DNA from 4 places in the Paenibacillus sp. FSL L8-0436 genome. Region 2 is predicted to be linked to each of the others. Evidence: predicted binding sites of a transcription regulator. Region 2 holds the regulator's gene; each other region holds the start of a gene.
The links. The regulator Rex, encoded in region 2, represses fermentation and respiration genes when NADH is low (regulators of the CRP and FNR family bind a similar motif). The targets are predictions, from matches to a motif close to TTGTGAAATATTTCACAA.
Positions count from the first base shown of each region.

Region 1: NSS79_RS08920 (flavocytochrome c) is a predicted target of Rex. The motif match lies at 1,992-2,009, and genes of this name have one in related genera.
Region 3: nirB (nitrite reductase large subunit NirB) is a predicted target of Rex. The motif match lies at 2,208-2,225, and genes of this name have one in related genera.
Region 4: NSS79_RS33940 (cytochrome ubiquinol oxidase subunit I) is a predicted target of Rex. The motif match lies at 1,624-1,641, and genes of this name have one in related genera.

Region 1 is NZ_CP151955.1:1,965,555-1,969,523, reverse strand. It holds gene NSS79_RS08925 (FAD-dependent oxidoreductase) at 1-353, shown strand, start outside; gene NSS79_RS08920 (flavocytochrome c) at 424-1,974, opposite strand; gene NSS79_RS08915 (serine hydrolase domain-containing protein) at 2,129-3,646, opposite strand; gene NSS79_RS08910 (M14 family metallocarboxypeptidase) at 3,906-3,969, opposite strand, start outside.
Region 2 is NZ_CP151955.1:4,864,010-4,867,978, forward strand. It holds gene NSS79_RS22340 (DUF5590 domain-containing protein) at 1-339, opposite strand, end outside; gene NSS79_RS22345 (amidohydrolase) at 401-1,702, opposite strand; gene NSS79_RS22350 (redox-sensing transcriptional repressor Rex) at 1,689-2,381, opposite strand; gene dinG (ATP-dependent DNA helicase DinG) at 2,471-3,969, opposite strand, start outside.
Region 3 is NZ_CP151955.1:5,161,804-5,165,772, reverse strand. It holds gene NSS79_RS23775 (MerR family transcriptional regulator) at 1-345, shown strand, start outside; gene ric (iron-sulfur cluster repair di-iron protein) at 540-1,208, shown strand; gene NSS79_RS23765 (hypothetical protein) at 1,405-2,103, shown strand; gene nirB (nitrite reductase large subunit NirB) at 2,330-3,969, shown strand, end outside.
Region 4 is NZ_CP151955.1:7,342,269-7,346,237, reverse strand. It holds gene NSS79_RS33955 (trypsin-like peptidase domain-containing protein) at 1-510, shown strand, start outside; gene NSS79_RS33950 (cold-shock protein) at 898-1,098, shown strand; gene NSS79_RS33945 (cold-shock protein) at 1,301-1,531, shown strand; gene NSS79_RS33940 (cytochrome ubiquinol oxidase subunit I) at 1,756-3,159, shown strand; gene cydB (cytochrome d ubiquinol oxidase subunit II) at 3,146-3,969, shown strand, end outside.

The sequences.
Region 1 (3,969 bases), 2.9 Mb from region 2:
AAGATGAGCCGTTGACCGATCAGGAGCGCCGGGATATCCGCGTGCTCTCCCAGGGCCAGCGGCTGCTTGAAGAGCTGGAAGCCCTTTTCCCGGAAATCCGGGGGATCGAAGCGGAATATTCATGGGGAGCCGTCTTCGGTTCAACCCGGGACGGACTTCCCTATATGGGCCCGCATCCAGAGTATCCCCACTGCTATTTCATTGAAGGTTATGGCGGAAACGGCACGATCTACAGTATGATTGCTGCCGAGCTTCTGGCGGATACCCTTGCAGGCGTGTACCGGCCCGAGCTGGAGCTGTTCTCACTGACCCGGTCAACCAAACCTTCTCCTTCTCCCGCCATACAGGCATAAAAGCAGCAAAAAGCTTGGGCTCTGTTGAGCCCAAGCTTTTGTTTTGCCTAATAGAAGAGGTATTGATTGCTTATTGTGCTTTGACGAATTCAGCAGCTTTAATACCCGCCTGACGGCCAAAAATAATGATTTCCGCTACAGAGTTGCCGCCGATCCGGTTTTGTCCGTGCAGTCCGCCTACAACTTCCCCAGCCGCAAACAGTCCTGTAATAGGTTTGCCGTCTTTATTCAGTACTTCTGTGTTCGTGTTGATTTTTACGCCGCCCATGGTGTAATGGATCCCTGGGCCGATTTTAATCGCATAGTATGGCGCACCGGACAAGTCGTTGTCCATTCCTGTAGTTCTGCCGAATTCAGCATCCTTTTTATTCTTCACCGAGCTGTTCCAGGTATCCAGTGTCTTTTGCAGCTGATCTGCCGGGACATTCATTTCTTTGGCCAATGCCTCGATAGAATCTCCTTGGATCACAAAGCCCATCTTTTCGTACTGTTCAATCGCTTTAACACGGGTCTTTACGCCGGAATCAAATACAAGGAAAGCCGATTTCTCTGGAAGTGTATTGATTGCAGCTGTGACTTTGTCCCGCGTGTCCAGTTCATTGGTGAACCGTTTGCCTTCACTTGAGACAAGCAGAGCGCCTTCACCGCGGACAGCTTCCCCAATGAGATAGGATTTGTCCTGCTGCACCGTCGGGTGAACCTGAATTTGATCCATATCGACTGTCGTGCCGCCGAGTTTCTCAATCATCTGGATGCCGTCACCGGTGCTGCCGATCTGGTTTGTAGTCACATATCCTTCCAAGTCAGGTCTCACTTTAGAAATCATATCCATATTCGCGCCGAAACCGCCGGTCGTCACAATAACAGCAGCCGCTGTAATGGTTTTCTCATCCTTTTGGTTAAAGAGGACTTTGACGCCGTTTGCCTTGCCGTCTTTTTCAGTTATCTCCTTAACATCCGCGTTCACAAAAAGCGGGATGCCTTTTTCTTGTACGTTTTTCACCAAACCTTTAACAAGGTATTGTCCGACCGCTGAACCATCTTCAGGACGGTGTGTACGTTTTTCCTTCATCCCGCCAGTAATCGTGATGTTGTTCAAGCGAATTCCGATGGAATCCAGCCAATCAATAGCGCTTGCTGAATTGTCAACGAAGAAACGGAGCATTTCTTTATCGTTGGTATCATGACCGCCTTTTAATGTCTCTTCATAAAATAAATCATTGCTGTCTTCAATGCCCTGCTCTTTTTGGAATTTCGTTTGCGAAGCATTCATTCCGGAAGATGACTTTGTTGTGTTCCCGCCGGCAACCGGCATTTTTTCCAAAATAACCGGATTCATGCCCTTTTCTTTTGCTTCAAGTGCAGCAGACATCCCAGCCCCGCCTGCACCGACAATGATAATATCATATTTATCTTTTAATTGATCGAACGGTGTATAGCTTGCTTCGGATGCCCCCGAAACGGCTTCAGTTTCTTTCGGCGCGTTTGTCGCGCTGTTCTTGCTCTTGTTCTCATTTGCGTTGCTGCTGGTATTATTGTTGCTGTTTCCGTTACCGCATCCAGCGATAACAAGCATGACGGAGAGAATGAGAAGAAGAGCAGCTGCTGTTTTCTTTTTCATGTGTAATCTTTGCCCCCTTGTGCATATTTTCACAATAATCATAGCGGCAAAGCTGCTGTTTTTGGAAGCTTACGTAATTAAAAAAAACATTTAGTAACTAAAGTAACTGGATCTTCCGGCTGGAGTGGTCGGCCTCAGGTTCCTCTATTCAATTCTAGCTGGCGATCGTTTTCCCGCTTCCCTTCATTCTGTGCAGACGCAGATTATGAACCAGTACAATCAGCTTGGCAGCACCGATCCCCAGCGATAGGATACTCAGGACAAAGACGAGATGTCCAACTCCAGGCAGAAAGGAGACCACCACTCTCCATGGGGCAAAAATATGACTAGGACCGTATAATACCGTAATCGGCAGCGCTACATTAAACAAAAGCAGACAAAATGCGAATACGCTGATCCGCAACGGGGTAAACCGAAAGCTTTTCTTGCGTTTAATCAGGTTGAAAACCGACACTCCCAGCAAAATTGCCACTGCTGCACAAGCCAGATCAATGAAAATATGGGTACCGGTAATGCTGCCCGTATCCTCGACCGGCTCGCGGCCATGTATAATGTCAAGAATTCCATCAGCCACCATGCTTAATTTGTAGCCGCGGACCAAATAATCATGGGCATTGATCAATACCACAACACCTACGTCCCCGTCCAGCTTCATATCGGCGTGAAAGCTCTCAACATCACCCGCATGCTGAACAATACCATTAATGATCTCCCAGCCCATACCGTATTCACTGCCTTCGGTGGTAGGGTCTTTTATGACCGGCTGATGCATCTCCGCAACACTTTCCGGAGTAGCCACGCTGCGATCATGGAACTTTCCGCCATTGATTTGAGCAATTAAATAATGGTTCATATCTTCTGCGCTTGAGATCAGATAGGCGGACGCAAGCATGGATTGGTTGTCCGGCTGCTCAAAAGGAACCATGAAACCAAAGACGGACTTGTAGCCTGTGGCCAATCCCTGTAGTTTCGCTTCGGGTGTAGAAGTATAACTGTTCTGCATATTCAAAGGAGAATACACATGATCCTGAATATATCCAGCATAAGACTTGCCGGAAACGGCCTGAATAATCCCCCCGAGTATATCGTAATTGGCATTGGAATATTGAAACTTGTTGCCGACGGCCTCAGTTAAAGGTGTATCTTTCAGATTATGTATAAGTTCATCTATCGTTGGCACCGTGTTGGTAAAAGCTGTCCGCCCATGTAAAGTGGACAGTCCGCTGTTCTGATTCAGTAAATGCCGGACCATAATGGTTTTGGACGCTTTCTTGTCGGCAAGCTCGAAGTCAGGCAAATAGCGCTGTACCGGCGCATCCAGGTCAATCTTCCCTTGTTCAACCAATTGCATGATGGCCAGCGCCGTAAACGATTTGGAGACCGAGCCTAGAATAAAAGGGGTTTGCGCTGTAACGGGCTGACCCTCAGGGCCGGAAATTCCATATCCCTTGGTGTAGACGGTCTGGTCTCCCTGCACAATCCCGACCGCCACACCCGGAATATCCAGTTTCTCCCGCATCGTTTCCACAAATTTGTCAATCCGGTCCGCATCTACAGCAAGTGGAGCCGCTTCCGCATGGGCCATCCCCGGTTGCAGTAAGGGCAGCACGCCTGTGACCATAACCAATATAATCATTAATGCTTGGATGATAGTCCGCTGTATTGTTTTCATCTCTCTTAACCTCTTCTCCTGATTCTGTCCCTTCTCTTGTCAGACATATGGATCAAGAATATCCTTTCAACCTTTCTGCTATATTTCGAGAATCTTAAGTTAATCTTAAATTGCCTGGTGCAGATGCTTATGTATGGCTGGAAATGAAAACGGCAGACCTGTAGTTTCGGGTCTGCCGTTTTCGCATGATGTTATGATTTAACTATCACTTCTGCAACACTCACCGTCCAACATTTCCACTGCCTTCTGCAGATCTGCTTTATTCAGTAACGCCGCTGCTTTCCGCTGCGTTACTGTTTTCTTCGGAGGGTGCTCCTCCTTCA
Region 2 (3,969 bases):
GATTTGCTTCTCCGAGGTTCCTTTGGCCAGCTCTTCCGCATAAACTCCGTTATCACCGCCGGCCGGCTTGCCGTCCACGGTGAAACGTACCCACACCATCAGATCCGTACCGGCTTTATTTTTTCCCGTCAGCACCCAGTACACCGAATTTTCGTCCCATACCGATTTCTGCGCCTTGGATATCTCAGTAAGTCCCGCCCGGGTCTTGGCAACTTCTTTGGCCGCGTTGCGTTCATTCCATTGGTCCTTCATGATATAGGCATAAAATTGGCTTAGACCGAACAAAATGAGCAGAAACAGAGCGATCCCCAGCAGAAGCCATTTTTTCCTTTTCCTCAAAATGCAGCTTCCTTTCCTTAATATATGAAACGTCATAAAGTCAACTGCGGCGGCAGTCGAATTACCGCTTCAGCAGCCCTTCAAAAGTTTCTTGCGCCTTGCGGCGGATTTCTTCCTCGTCCAGTGTCAGGCACTGACCATGCTTCACAACCTGCTTGCCGTTCACCCAGACATGCTCGACATCCTTGGCGCTGGCCGAATACACGGCGTGGGAGAGCAAGTCGCTATGCGGCAGTAAATGGGGCTGATCGATATCAATTGCAATAAAGTCAGCCTTCATCCCCGCTGCAAGGCGGCCCACCTGGTTCAGGAAGACCGATTCCGCCCCATATTGCGTAGCCATCAGCAGCGCTTCCGGTGCCGGAACTGCGGTAGGATCACCGCTGACTCCCTTATGGATCAATGCTGCAAGCCGCATTTCCTCGAACATATCGAGATTATTGTTGCTTGCCGCCCCGTCCGTACCGAGCGAAACTTTGACTCCGGCTCTCAGCAGCTCAGGCACCCGTGCAACCCCGCTGGCAAGCTTCAGGTTACTTCCCGGGTTATGGGACACACCCACCTTGTGGCGGGCGAGGATTTCGATCTCCTCATCGTTCAGGTGGACACCATGGGCGATTAAGGACGGGCGGGTGAACATCCCCAGCTTCTCCAGGTGCGCTACAGGACGCAGGCCGTAATCAGCGGCATTCTGCTCCACTTCACGCAGCGTTTCCGACATATGCGTATGCATCGGCAGGTCCAGGTCATGTGCCGCCTGCACAAACCGCATGAAAAAGTCCGGAGGACAAGTATACGGGGCATGCGGTGAAATCATGGTTGTAATTCTGCCGTCAGCCTTGCCGTGCCAGTTGCGGGCAAACGCAACAGCTTCCGCAAGCTTCTGATTCTGCACTTCTTCAGGACATAGACCAATAACACCGCGCATCAGCACCGCACGGATGCCGGAGTGCTCGACCACCTCGGCCACCCGGTCCATGTGATCATACATATCCAAAAAGGTGGTTGTGCCGCCTTTCAGCATTTCCAGAACAGATAAGGAAGTGCCCCAGTAGACATCATCTCCGGTAAACTTCTCCTCCATCGGCCACATTTTCTCCTGCAGCCAGGCTTGAAGGACCATATCATCCCCGTAGCCGCGCAGCAGCGACATCGCAGCATGGCCATGGGTATTGACCAGACCCGGCATGAACAGCAGCCGGCTGCCGTCGAGCGTCACTGTGCCTTCTTCAATAACGGGCTTCTCTTCCCCTATGTATGTGATCAAATCATTTTCTATAGTCATATAACCGCTCAGGACCGGCTTCTCGCTTCCGGGAACCAGAAAACGTCCGTTTGCAATTATCATCTTATTGCTGCTCATCTGTAATTCCTTCCTTTCCATCATGTAAATAATACGCCAGACTTTGCAGGTCAGTCGTAAAGTCAGCAGCATGAATCCGGATGGTTGAAGGTGTCTTCAGAATGACCGGTGCAAAATTCAGGATCGCCTCGATGCCCGATTCTACCAGAATATCAGCTACATTCTGTGCTTCGCTGTCCGGTACAGTGATGATCCCGATCCGGATTCCCTGATCACGGATGGTCTGACCCAGCTCTTCCATCGGCTGAACCGTAAGAGAGTTGATCTTTTGTCCAATCTTGGGAGCGTAAGAATCAAATACAGCGGTGATTTTCATAGTATCCTTCAGATAAGCATTGTAATTGGACAAGGCATGACCGAGGTTACCGGCACCTACCAGGGCCACATTGATTTGTTGATCCAGCTTCAGAATGTGACGGATCTTTTCGATGAGATAAGACACGTCATATCCAATGCCTTTTCTGCCGAAATCACCAAAATAGGCCAGATCCTTACGAATCTGCGCCGGATTAAGGTCCAGCTTCTGCCCGAGTTCCTGAGAAGAAACGGTTGAGATTTCACGCTTTTGGAGATCGTTCAGGAAACGCAGGTACACTGGGAGTCTGCGAACGACGGCCTCCGATATTTTATCCGATTTCATGTTTTCTCCTCCTAATTTAGAATTGCACTGACGCGATATCGTATGACAACCACGTGCAGTGCCCGCTCTGCGAACGGGACACAGCCCATGGTACAAAGAGATGGAAAAAATTTATAAACGATGACAGATTAGGAAACGCCGCCCTCTTCAAGCCATTCCGCAATCCGCGGAACCATCTGATCGGTAAGCATGTGCTCCATCTTCGGACCAGGGAGTGAATACAGGAAGTACTTCCCGTAATAAGCTTCGATAACCCTGGTATCATATACAATAACAATTCCCCGGTCCTGCGCTGTGCGAACCAATCGCCCAAAACCCTGTTTGAACCGGATCACTGCTTGTGGAACAGACATTTTCATAAAAGGATTCTTCTTCTGGGCCTGCAGAAGCTCCGCCTTTGCCTCGGCAAGCGGATGATTCGGCGGCTGAAACGGCAGCCTTACAATCGCAAGACAGGTCAGCGCCTCGCCAGGGATGTCGACTCCTTCCCAGAAACTGCTTGTTCCAAGCAATACCGATGCAGAGCTGTCCTGAAAACGCCGGATCAGCTTGCTGCGGCTGCCTCCTTCCACACCCTGGCCCAGAACCGTAATGTCCTGGGAAGCCAAGGCCTCTTTCAGCGGATCATAAACCTGGCGTAGCATTTTGTAGGAGGTGAACAGCACCAGCATCCGCCCCTTGGTCGCCGCCGCCGCTTCAGCCAGCGAATGCACCAGCTTGTCTACAAAACGCGCATCGCCTACGCTGCCCTTAACACTGGGAAAATCGCGCGGGATGACAAGCAGCGCCTGTTCACGGTACTTGAACGGTGAAGGCAGCAGCGCTGTCATGAGACGCCCTTGCTCAGAGGCTTCAGAAAGACCAAGGTTGTCAATCATGAACTGAAAGGACTTGTCGACCGATAACGTGGCAGACGTCAGCACTATGCTCTTCTTCTTGTCGAAGAACAGATCCTTGAGCTGGCTGCTTACATCGACAGGCACGGCGTAGAGCTGAAGCGACTTGCCCCGGTAGTTGCCGCTCCCTTCCATCCAGTACACGATATTATCGTCACTGAGACCCATAAAGAAACGGATTTGTTCCCGGATGGATGCCAAATCCTTGAACAAGCCTCCGATATCGGTCACCAGGCTGTCCGAAGACGACTGACTCTCCGTGTCGCGCATCTCGCTGAGCATTTTGTCACCTCTGCGGATGATGTCGCTCAAGGCTAAGTGCAGCGTATTCTCCAGCGCCGCCAGCTCTTCCCAATCTTTAGGCTTGCTGCCGGGAAGCAGGCGTGTGACCAGCTGGCCGGCTTCACCTGCCGCTGCATCGCTGCGTTCGGGCAATAGGCCGAACAGCTTGTCGCTTAGTGTATCCCAAGTTTCCTTTACGGTAAGCAGGTCAGGATAGATTTTATCGATTACGCTGCTCCACTCCGAAGCCTGCTCACTGCCCGAGGACTGCAGAGTCTGGCGCAGTGCCGGCAGCTGACCGCTGCGGCTGTCTTTATACAGCCTTGTAAGCGTATGAGCTACCGTGAAATACTTCATTTGCATGCCCAGATGCTTGCCGGCCACATCCTCCAAATGATGAGCCTCGTCAATGACAAGATGCTCATAAGCCGGAAGCAGCTGGTGCCCGG
Region 3 (3,969 bases), 300 kb from region 2:
ATGTATGAAAAGCTGACCATTAAAGATATTGAAAAGTATGAGAAACATATTAATGACTATATCGAGAAACGGCTTACCATAACAGACGAGGGACTTGTAAACGAAAGAGAGAAAATTTCTGATTATATTCACCGATTAAAACACGATCCTGATATGCAGGCAGAACATATAAGATTGACAAATCTATCCGAAGGGATGAGGGGATTGATGAATGATATTGGATATTATGATAAGTTTGTTAAAAATCTAAAAATTCTAAGCAAAGCGTTTTGTGCTTATAATGAAAAAGTCGAAGAGCTTTCGGAATTTTCAAAGTTATCAAATATTACATTTGACGTTCAATAAAATTTTATATATTCAGTGCGTTCAATCACTAGCTTGGGCTTCTCTGGGCGTTAAGGTGGAAGGGTAACAGAAACCAATTACGTAAGGGAGGGGCCATCATGACGGCCAATCAATTCAATAATACAATTACAGGAACACAGGACAATGCGGAAAACAGTTCTGCGGCAGCGCCTATCCAGTTTACCGGAGCGGACATGGTCAGAGATATTGTACTGCAATTCCCGAAGGCGGCAGATTATTTCAAGGGACAGCGGATCGATTTCTGCTGCGGAGGCGCAAAGGCGCTGGCCGAAGTGGCAGCTGAGAAAGGGCTTGACCCGGAGACACTGCTTGCAGATCTGCATAAGCTGCTGAAAGAGCATCCTGTGCTTGATGTAGATACTGCCTGGAATGAGGCATCTTCCGCTGAGCTGGTTGAGTATATTGTGAGCAAGCATCACCGCTACTTGCGCGAAGAGCTGCCCCTGATCAGTCAGAATGTAACCAAGGTATTCCGCGTCCATGGCGAGGATTCTCCGCATCTGGCCGAAGTTTACCGGTTATTTAACCTTCTGCGGGAAGATTTGCTGCAGCATACAGCGAAGGAGGAGGAATCTGAGTTTCCTAAGATGCTGGCGTACTCCGAGAATCCGAGCGAAGAAGGATTGGCCGAGCTGCGCGGGCTGCTGCATACGCTGGAAGAAGAGCATGACGGAGCCGGTGAGATTTTGCGGGAGCTCCGCAGAGTTACGAACGACTTCACTCCGCCAGAGCATGCCTGCACAACCTACCGCCTGACCTATGCCCGCCTGGAGGAGCTAGAGGGAATGACCTTCGAGCATGTGCATCTGGAGAATAATATCCTGTTCCTGCGTTATCAGTAAAATTGAGCACGCTGTTCTCAAAGTCCCTGCGGGGACTTTTTTTCTTCTGACCGCTCCGCTGCCTGATTAACGCCCGGAATTTATCGTTTGAGAACAAAGCTAGTTTGCGTTATTCTTAAAAGATAGTATACATAATGACTAAAGACCTGAGAAAATGATTGAGGTTATGATCGGGCGGAAGAGGGCGGTGCCGGGAATGTCCACGAAATTTCTGTGGCTTTTATGGTTAGGATTAATTATCATTGCGACGGTAGGCGGATGCTCGTCATTTGGTTCAGATGCGAACGGAAACAATGCCGCAGCCGGGGCTGCAGGCCCTACTTTTTCACTGATGGCCGGTGATAATGAGCTGGCAGGGAACTCGGGGAGACTGCTCAGCGAAGCCTACAAGCCGGGAATAACGCTTATAGAATTGCTGAAGAGTAGCGGTGTTGTTACTTTTGCCGAAGACGGATTTAGCATATTGGCAGTCAATAAAATATTTCTTGCCCCGGACATGATCTGGCAGATTCAGCTTGGCGGCAAAATCATAACCGATTGGAATAGTCCAGTCTCGCGTGAACAGGCGATTGTAATTACTGCGAAGCCGGCAGCCGGAGATGCCCCGCTTCTGCCCATCATTCTTGTAGTGAACGGCGGGAGCGAGCAGCCCGATCTGACACATTCGCATATTTTATCCTATAGCGAGGATCTGTCTGTCCGGGGTCTGCTGAAAAGTAGCGGAATTGTTCGGTTGGCGGAAGACAACAAGACGGTACTCACGGTTATGGGATATACTCCGCTCACCAGTGAAGACTGGAAGCTGAAGGTGAACGACAAAACGCTGCTTGACAGCGGAATTGATATGAAGCTCAGACCTCAAGATATACTCGAGATTTCACTGGTTCTCCGGTAAGGTGATAAATAACATAGCCAGTTGTCCTTAATGCAAGAGGAAGATTAAGGGGAGCGGGCTATTTTTCTATCACCAAAAAACCTTACATATGCTGGCATAAAAATATGTGAAAACATTCACATTTATTGTGATTTCAATCACAAATGCTCTTCAAATTTAAAACGTATAATTTTGTTATCAGATAAGTATATGAAGAAATCCAGAAGCATTGAGGAGGGTCTTAACAGTGACCGTGGAGAGAGAAAAGTTAGTTTTGATAGGGAATGGTATGGCTGGCGTAGGTACTATCGAACAGATCCTTAAGCTTGGCGGCACTTATGATATTACGATCTTTGGAAGCGAGCCTCATCCGAACTACAACCGGATAATGCTGTCCTATGTCCTCGAAGGAAGCAAGAGCATTGAGGATATCATTCTGAACGACCGGCAGTGGTACGAGGATAACCATATTACTCTGCATACTGGAACCACTGTTGTCCGGATTGATGAAGCCTCCCGTCAGATCATTACAGATAATGGAATGTCGGTTCCTTACGATAAAGTTATTATTGCAACAGGTTCAAATTCATTCATTCTGCCGGTACCGGGCAGCACAAAGGATGGAGTTGTAGGCTTCCGCGACATTGCGGATTGCGACGCCATGCTGGCTGCAGCACAGCAATACCGCACAGCGGCGGTGATTGGCGGCGGACTGCTTGGTCTTGAAGCAGCCAAAGGACTTGTGAACCTCGGCATGGATGTTACCGTCGTGCATCTGCTGGAGGATTTGATGGAGCGTCAGCTTGACCATACTGCTTCCTCCATGCTTCAAGCTGAGCTTGAACGACAGGGCGTGAAGTTTGCCATGGGAAAACAGACGGTTGAGCTGACCGGGGAGGAACGGGTAGACGGCCTGCGTTTCAGTGATGGAACCGAGCTGCAATCAGATTTTGTAGTGATGGCGGTCGGAATCAAACCGAATGTCCAACTGGCTAAAGACAGCGGCATCACAGTTAACCGCGGAATTGTCGTGAACGATTATCTCCAGACCTCGATGGCGAATGTCTATTCTGTAGGAGAATGTACGGAGCACCGCGGCACTTGCTACGGGCTGGTAGCTCCACTGTTCGAGCAGGGGATGGTGCTGGCGAAGCATTTGTGCGGCGCCTCCACCCAGCCGTATGAAGGTTCTGTCGTAGCCACCAAGCTGAAGATCTCGGGTGTGGATGTCTTTTCTGCCGGTGATTTCACTGAAACAGCGGAGCATACCGTCATTTCGGCTAAAGATGAATGGAAGAGAACCTATAAGAAAATTCTGCTCAGAAACAATATTATTGTCGGTGCAGTCCTGTTCGGCGATGTAACTGAATCCGCCAGTCTGCAGAAGCTGGTCAAGCAGGGCACCGAAATGACCGACGAAATTTATGGCGAAGTAATGGGCACGGGCTGCTGCGGCGGAGGAAGTGCGAAAAAAGGCTTGTCAGTCGAAACGATGGCTGATGAGGAGATCGTCTGCGGCTGCAACGGCGTGACCAAGAAGGCGATCGTTGATGCCGTTACGGAGAATGGTTTTACCACGGTAGACGAAATTAAAGCGTGCACCGGAGCTACCCGCTCCTGCGGTGGCTGCAAGCCGGTTGTCGAGCAGATTCTGCAGTTTGTTCTCGGTGACAGCTTCCAGGAAAGTGCGAAGCAGGGGATTTGCGGATGCACCACCTTGAGCCGCGATGAGATTGTAGCAGAGATTACCGCTAAAGGCTTGAAAACGACCAAAGAGGTTATGAATGTGCTGGGCTGGAAACAAGCAGAAGGCTGCTCCAAATGTCGTCCGGCTGTGAACTATTATCTCGGCATGATCTACCCGGATACCCATGAGGATGAGAAGGA
Region 4 (3,969 bases), 2.5 Mb from region 2:
ATTCAGACCGATGCTGCAATTAACGAGGGCAACAGCGGAGGCGCGCTGGTCGATCTGGACGGCAAGGTGATTGGTATTAATACAATGAAGATTTCCGATACAGGCGTGGAGGGACTTGGTTTTGCCATCCCGGCCAATCATGTTATGGAAACGGCGGGTGAGCTTGAGGCTAACGGGAAGATTGCCCGCTCTTATCTCGGAGTGTATTCTGTAGATTTGAATAACCCTTATGTGCCGCTCGCAGAAGACCAGCGCAAGGAGCTTAATCTGCCAACCACCGTTAAAGACGGAGTAGTTGTGCTGGATGCGGTAGGGCCGGCCAAGGATGCAGGACTGCAGTTCAATGATGTGATTACCAAGTTTGACAATGAACCGATCACATCGACCCTTTCGCTGCGCAAGTATCTGTATGATCACACCAAAATCGGAGATGATCTGAAGATTACTTATTACCGCAACGGAGAGGTAAAACAGGTGACGGTGAAACTTCTTGAAAAACAAAAGGAATAAAAGCGGCATTAGCCGTATATAATAATGTGGCAGTCAATTAAGCGAGACGGCCCAGCCGTCCTTATTATAAAATTAAGGACGGCATCCGTTTCGAAGTCACATCATCTGGGTATATTACTTAATATGGATGCAAACCCCCCTTTTTATAAAGACTGGTAGCCCTTACATTGGGAACAACACCTTATAAGGGGAAATACGGATATATTCGGATGTTGGCTTGCCTTTGTAACTCTGGTGTGGTAACATGAGATTAATCATACATTTGATACCTAATTCTCGTATTGAAAAGGGCTGTCAATGCAAATACAACCTTTTTCAATGTGTGAATTTTTTCTTTGTTTGAAGATAAAAAGAACATATTAATTTAAATTTGTGGAGGTAACACACATGCAAACAGGTACAGTTAAATGGTTCAACGCAGAAAAAGGATTCGGTTTCATCGAAGTTGAAGGCGGAAGCGACGTATTCGTTCACTTTAGCGCAATTACTGGCGACGGCTTCAAAACTTTGGACGAAGGCCAACGTGTTGAATTCAACGTTGTTCAAGGCAACCGCGGACCACAAGCCGAAAACGTTGTAAAACTGTAATAATAGAAGCACCGTCCCCGCTTTTGCAAGTTGGGACGGTCTTTTTTTATAAGATCAACTGCTATATCATCATGAAACCACAACATGATCTTGAAGTAGAGCAACTGCAAATGAATGATTTGTAAGCATCTTAGAAAGAATATAATTGGATGCTTTTTTACTTGTTTCTCAACTTGTAACATAAAGGAAGGGAGGAACGGCAATGAACTACCGGAAGAAGCCTTTAGAGGAAGTACCGGAAGAAAATACCGCAATTTGGGCCTGTACCAATGATGGATGCAACGGATGGATGAGGGATAATTTCGCATTTGAACATGCGCCTTCTTGCCGTCTCTGTCATGCCCCAATGGTTCGCAGCATGAAGATGCTGCCGCAATTGCTTAATTCTAATGGCGATCTCAAATCGCTGAAGAAGGGTATTTCGATTACCTAACCAATGCCTTTATGAGTCAAGCTTTCTATAGAACGACGAACAAATACAAGACGGTAAAACCGTCTTATTTTTTTTGCTTTCTGAACGTAATATTGTGATATTTGTCACAAATTTATTGTTTTTTAGCCCCAATCCGGGTGTATAATGTGATAATTATCACACTTTAAGCTTTAAATTTTTGACAGAATAGACATAACGAATGGAGAGAAGAAAGGGGAAGAAACATGGATACAGTTATGCTGTCGCGTATACAATTTGCGTCGACGACGATCTTTCATTACTTCTTTGTACCGGTATCTATTGGACTTGCACTCTTGATCGCGATCATGGAGACGATGTATGTCCGAAAAGGCAACGATGAGTACAAAAGAATGGCGCAGTTTTGGGGAAAGCTATTTCTCATTAACTTCGCAGTAGGGGTAGTAACAGGGATATTGCAGGAATTCCAGTTCGGAATGAACTGGTCCGATTATTCCCGCTTTGTCGGGGATGTATTTGGGGCTCCACTTGCGATTGAAGCGCTGCTGGCGTTTTTCCTGGAGTCTACATTTATCGGCTTATGGATTTTCGGCTGGGACAAAGTTTCCAAGAAGATTCATTTACTGTCCATCTGGATGGTAGCACTGGGGACGATGTTATCGGCATTCTGGATTCTCGCAGCCAATTCTTTTATGCAGCACCCTGTTGGTTTTGCGATGAATAATGGCCGGGCCGAAATGAATGATTTCCTGGCTTTGATTACAAACGGGCAATTGCTGGTGGAATTCCCGCATACGGTGCTCGCGGCTTACGCTACAGGGGCATTTTTGGTAACGGGTATCAGTGCCTATAAAATGCTCAAGAAGCAGGATGTGCCTTTCTTTAGAAAATCGTTCGAAATTGCCGCGATTGTCGGCATTGTCTCCTCCATGGGGGTAGCCGTTGCAGGTCATGCCCAAGCGCAGTATCTGGTAGAGACACAGCCGATGAAGATGGCAGCTACGGAAGCCCTTTGGGAGGACAGTGGTGACCCTGCGGCTTGGACAGCCAGTGCTTTTATCGATCCTGACAATAAATCAAACTCCGGGGAAATCAAGATTCCTTATATGCTGAGTTTCCTGTCCTACAGTAAGTTCTCCGGTGAAGTTAAAGGGATGAACACGCTGCAGGCGGAATATGAACAAAAGTACGGCCCGGGGGATTATATCCCGCCTGTGCGTACGACGTTCTGGAGCTTCCGGATCATGGTGGTCGCAGGCACGCTGATGATTGTGCTCGGCATGTATGCGATGTATCTGATGTGGCGCAAAAAGATGGAACGTCCGAACACCTGGTTTATGCGGTTCATGTTCTGGGGGCTGCTGCTTCCGCCAATTGCCAATACTGCAGGCTGGATCATGACAGAGATCGGACGTCAGCCTTGGACGGTATTCGGATTAATGACGACAGAAGACAGTGTGTCTCCTAATATATCGGCTGGACAGGTGCTGTTCTCGGTGATCTCCTTTACGGCGATCTACGCTATACTGGGAGCGGTGCTGATCGGATTGTTCATCAAAGTTATCAAAAAAGGCCCTTATGCCATGGATAACGATCACGGTCAGTCGCATGATCCATATAATAAGGAGGGATCGCATGCTTTCTCTTAATGAATTGTGGTTTGTGCTGATTGCGGTATTATTTATCGGGTTTTTCTTCCTGGAAGGCTTCGACTTCGGCGTAGGAATGGAAACGCAGTTCCTGGCCAAGAATGATACGGAACGCCGGGTGCTAATCAACTCGATCGGGCCGTTCTGGGATGCGAATGAGGTATGGCTGCTGACGGGGGCGGGCGCGATGTTCGCTGCGTTCCCCAACTGGTACGCAACGTTGTTCAGCGGATTCTATATTCCGTTTGTCTTTGCCCTGCTGGCGCTGATTGCCCGCGGTGTCGCCTTTGAATTCAGAGGCAAACGTGATTCATTGGCCTGGAAAAGAACCTGGGACGCCTGCATCTTCTTCGGCAGCTTCCTTCCGCCGTTCCTGCTGGCAGTAGTGTTCGCGAGCTTCATTAAAGGGTTGCCGATTGACGGTGACATGCAGATGTATGCCGGATTCTTCGACATCGTGAATGTGTATACCGTAGTCGCAGGGATTACTGTAGTGCTGCTTTGTCTGGTGCATGGTTTGATGTTCACTACGCTCCGTACGGTTGGCGATCTGCAGGTTCGTGCGCGCAAGCTGGCGCAGAAGCTGTTGTTCCCGCTGGCTGCGCTGCTGGTTGCTTTTGTAATTATGACTTACTATATGACAGATGTGTTTGAACAACGTGGTGCACTGCTGTTGGTATTAGTGATTCTAGGCATTGCCGCCTTCGTTCTGTCCGGCTATTTCATGACCAAGAAGAAGGACAGCTGGGCGTTCGGGATGACCGGAGCGGTTATGGCTTTGTCGGTGATGTCGATATTTGTGGGCCTGTT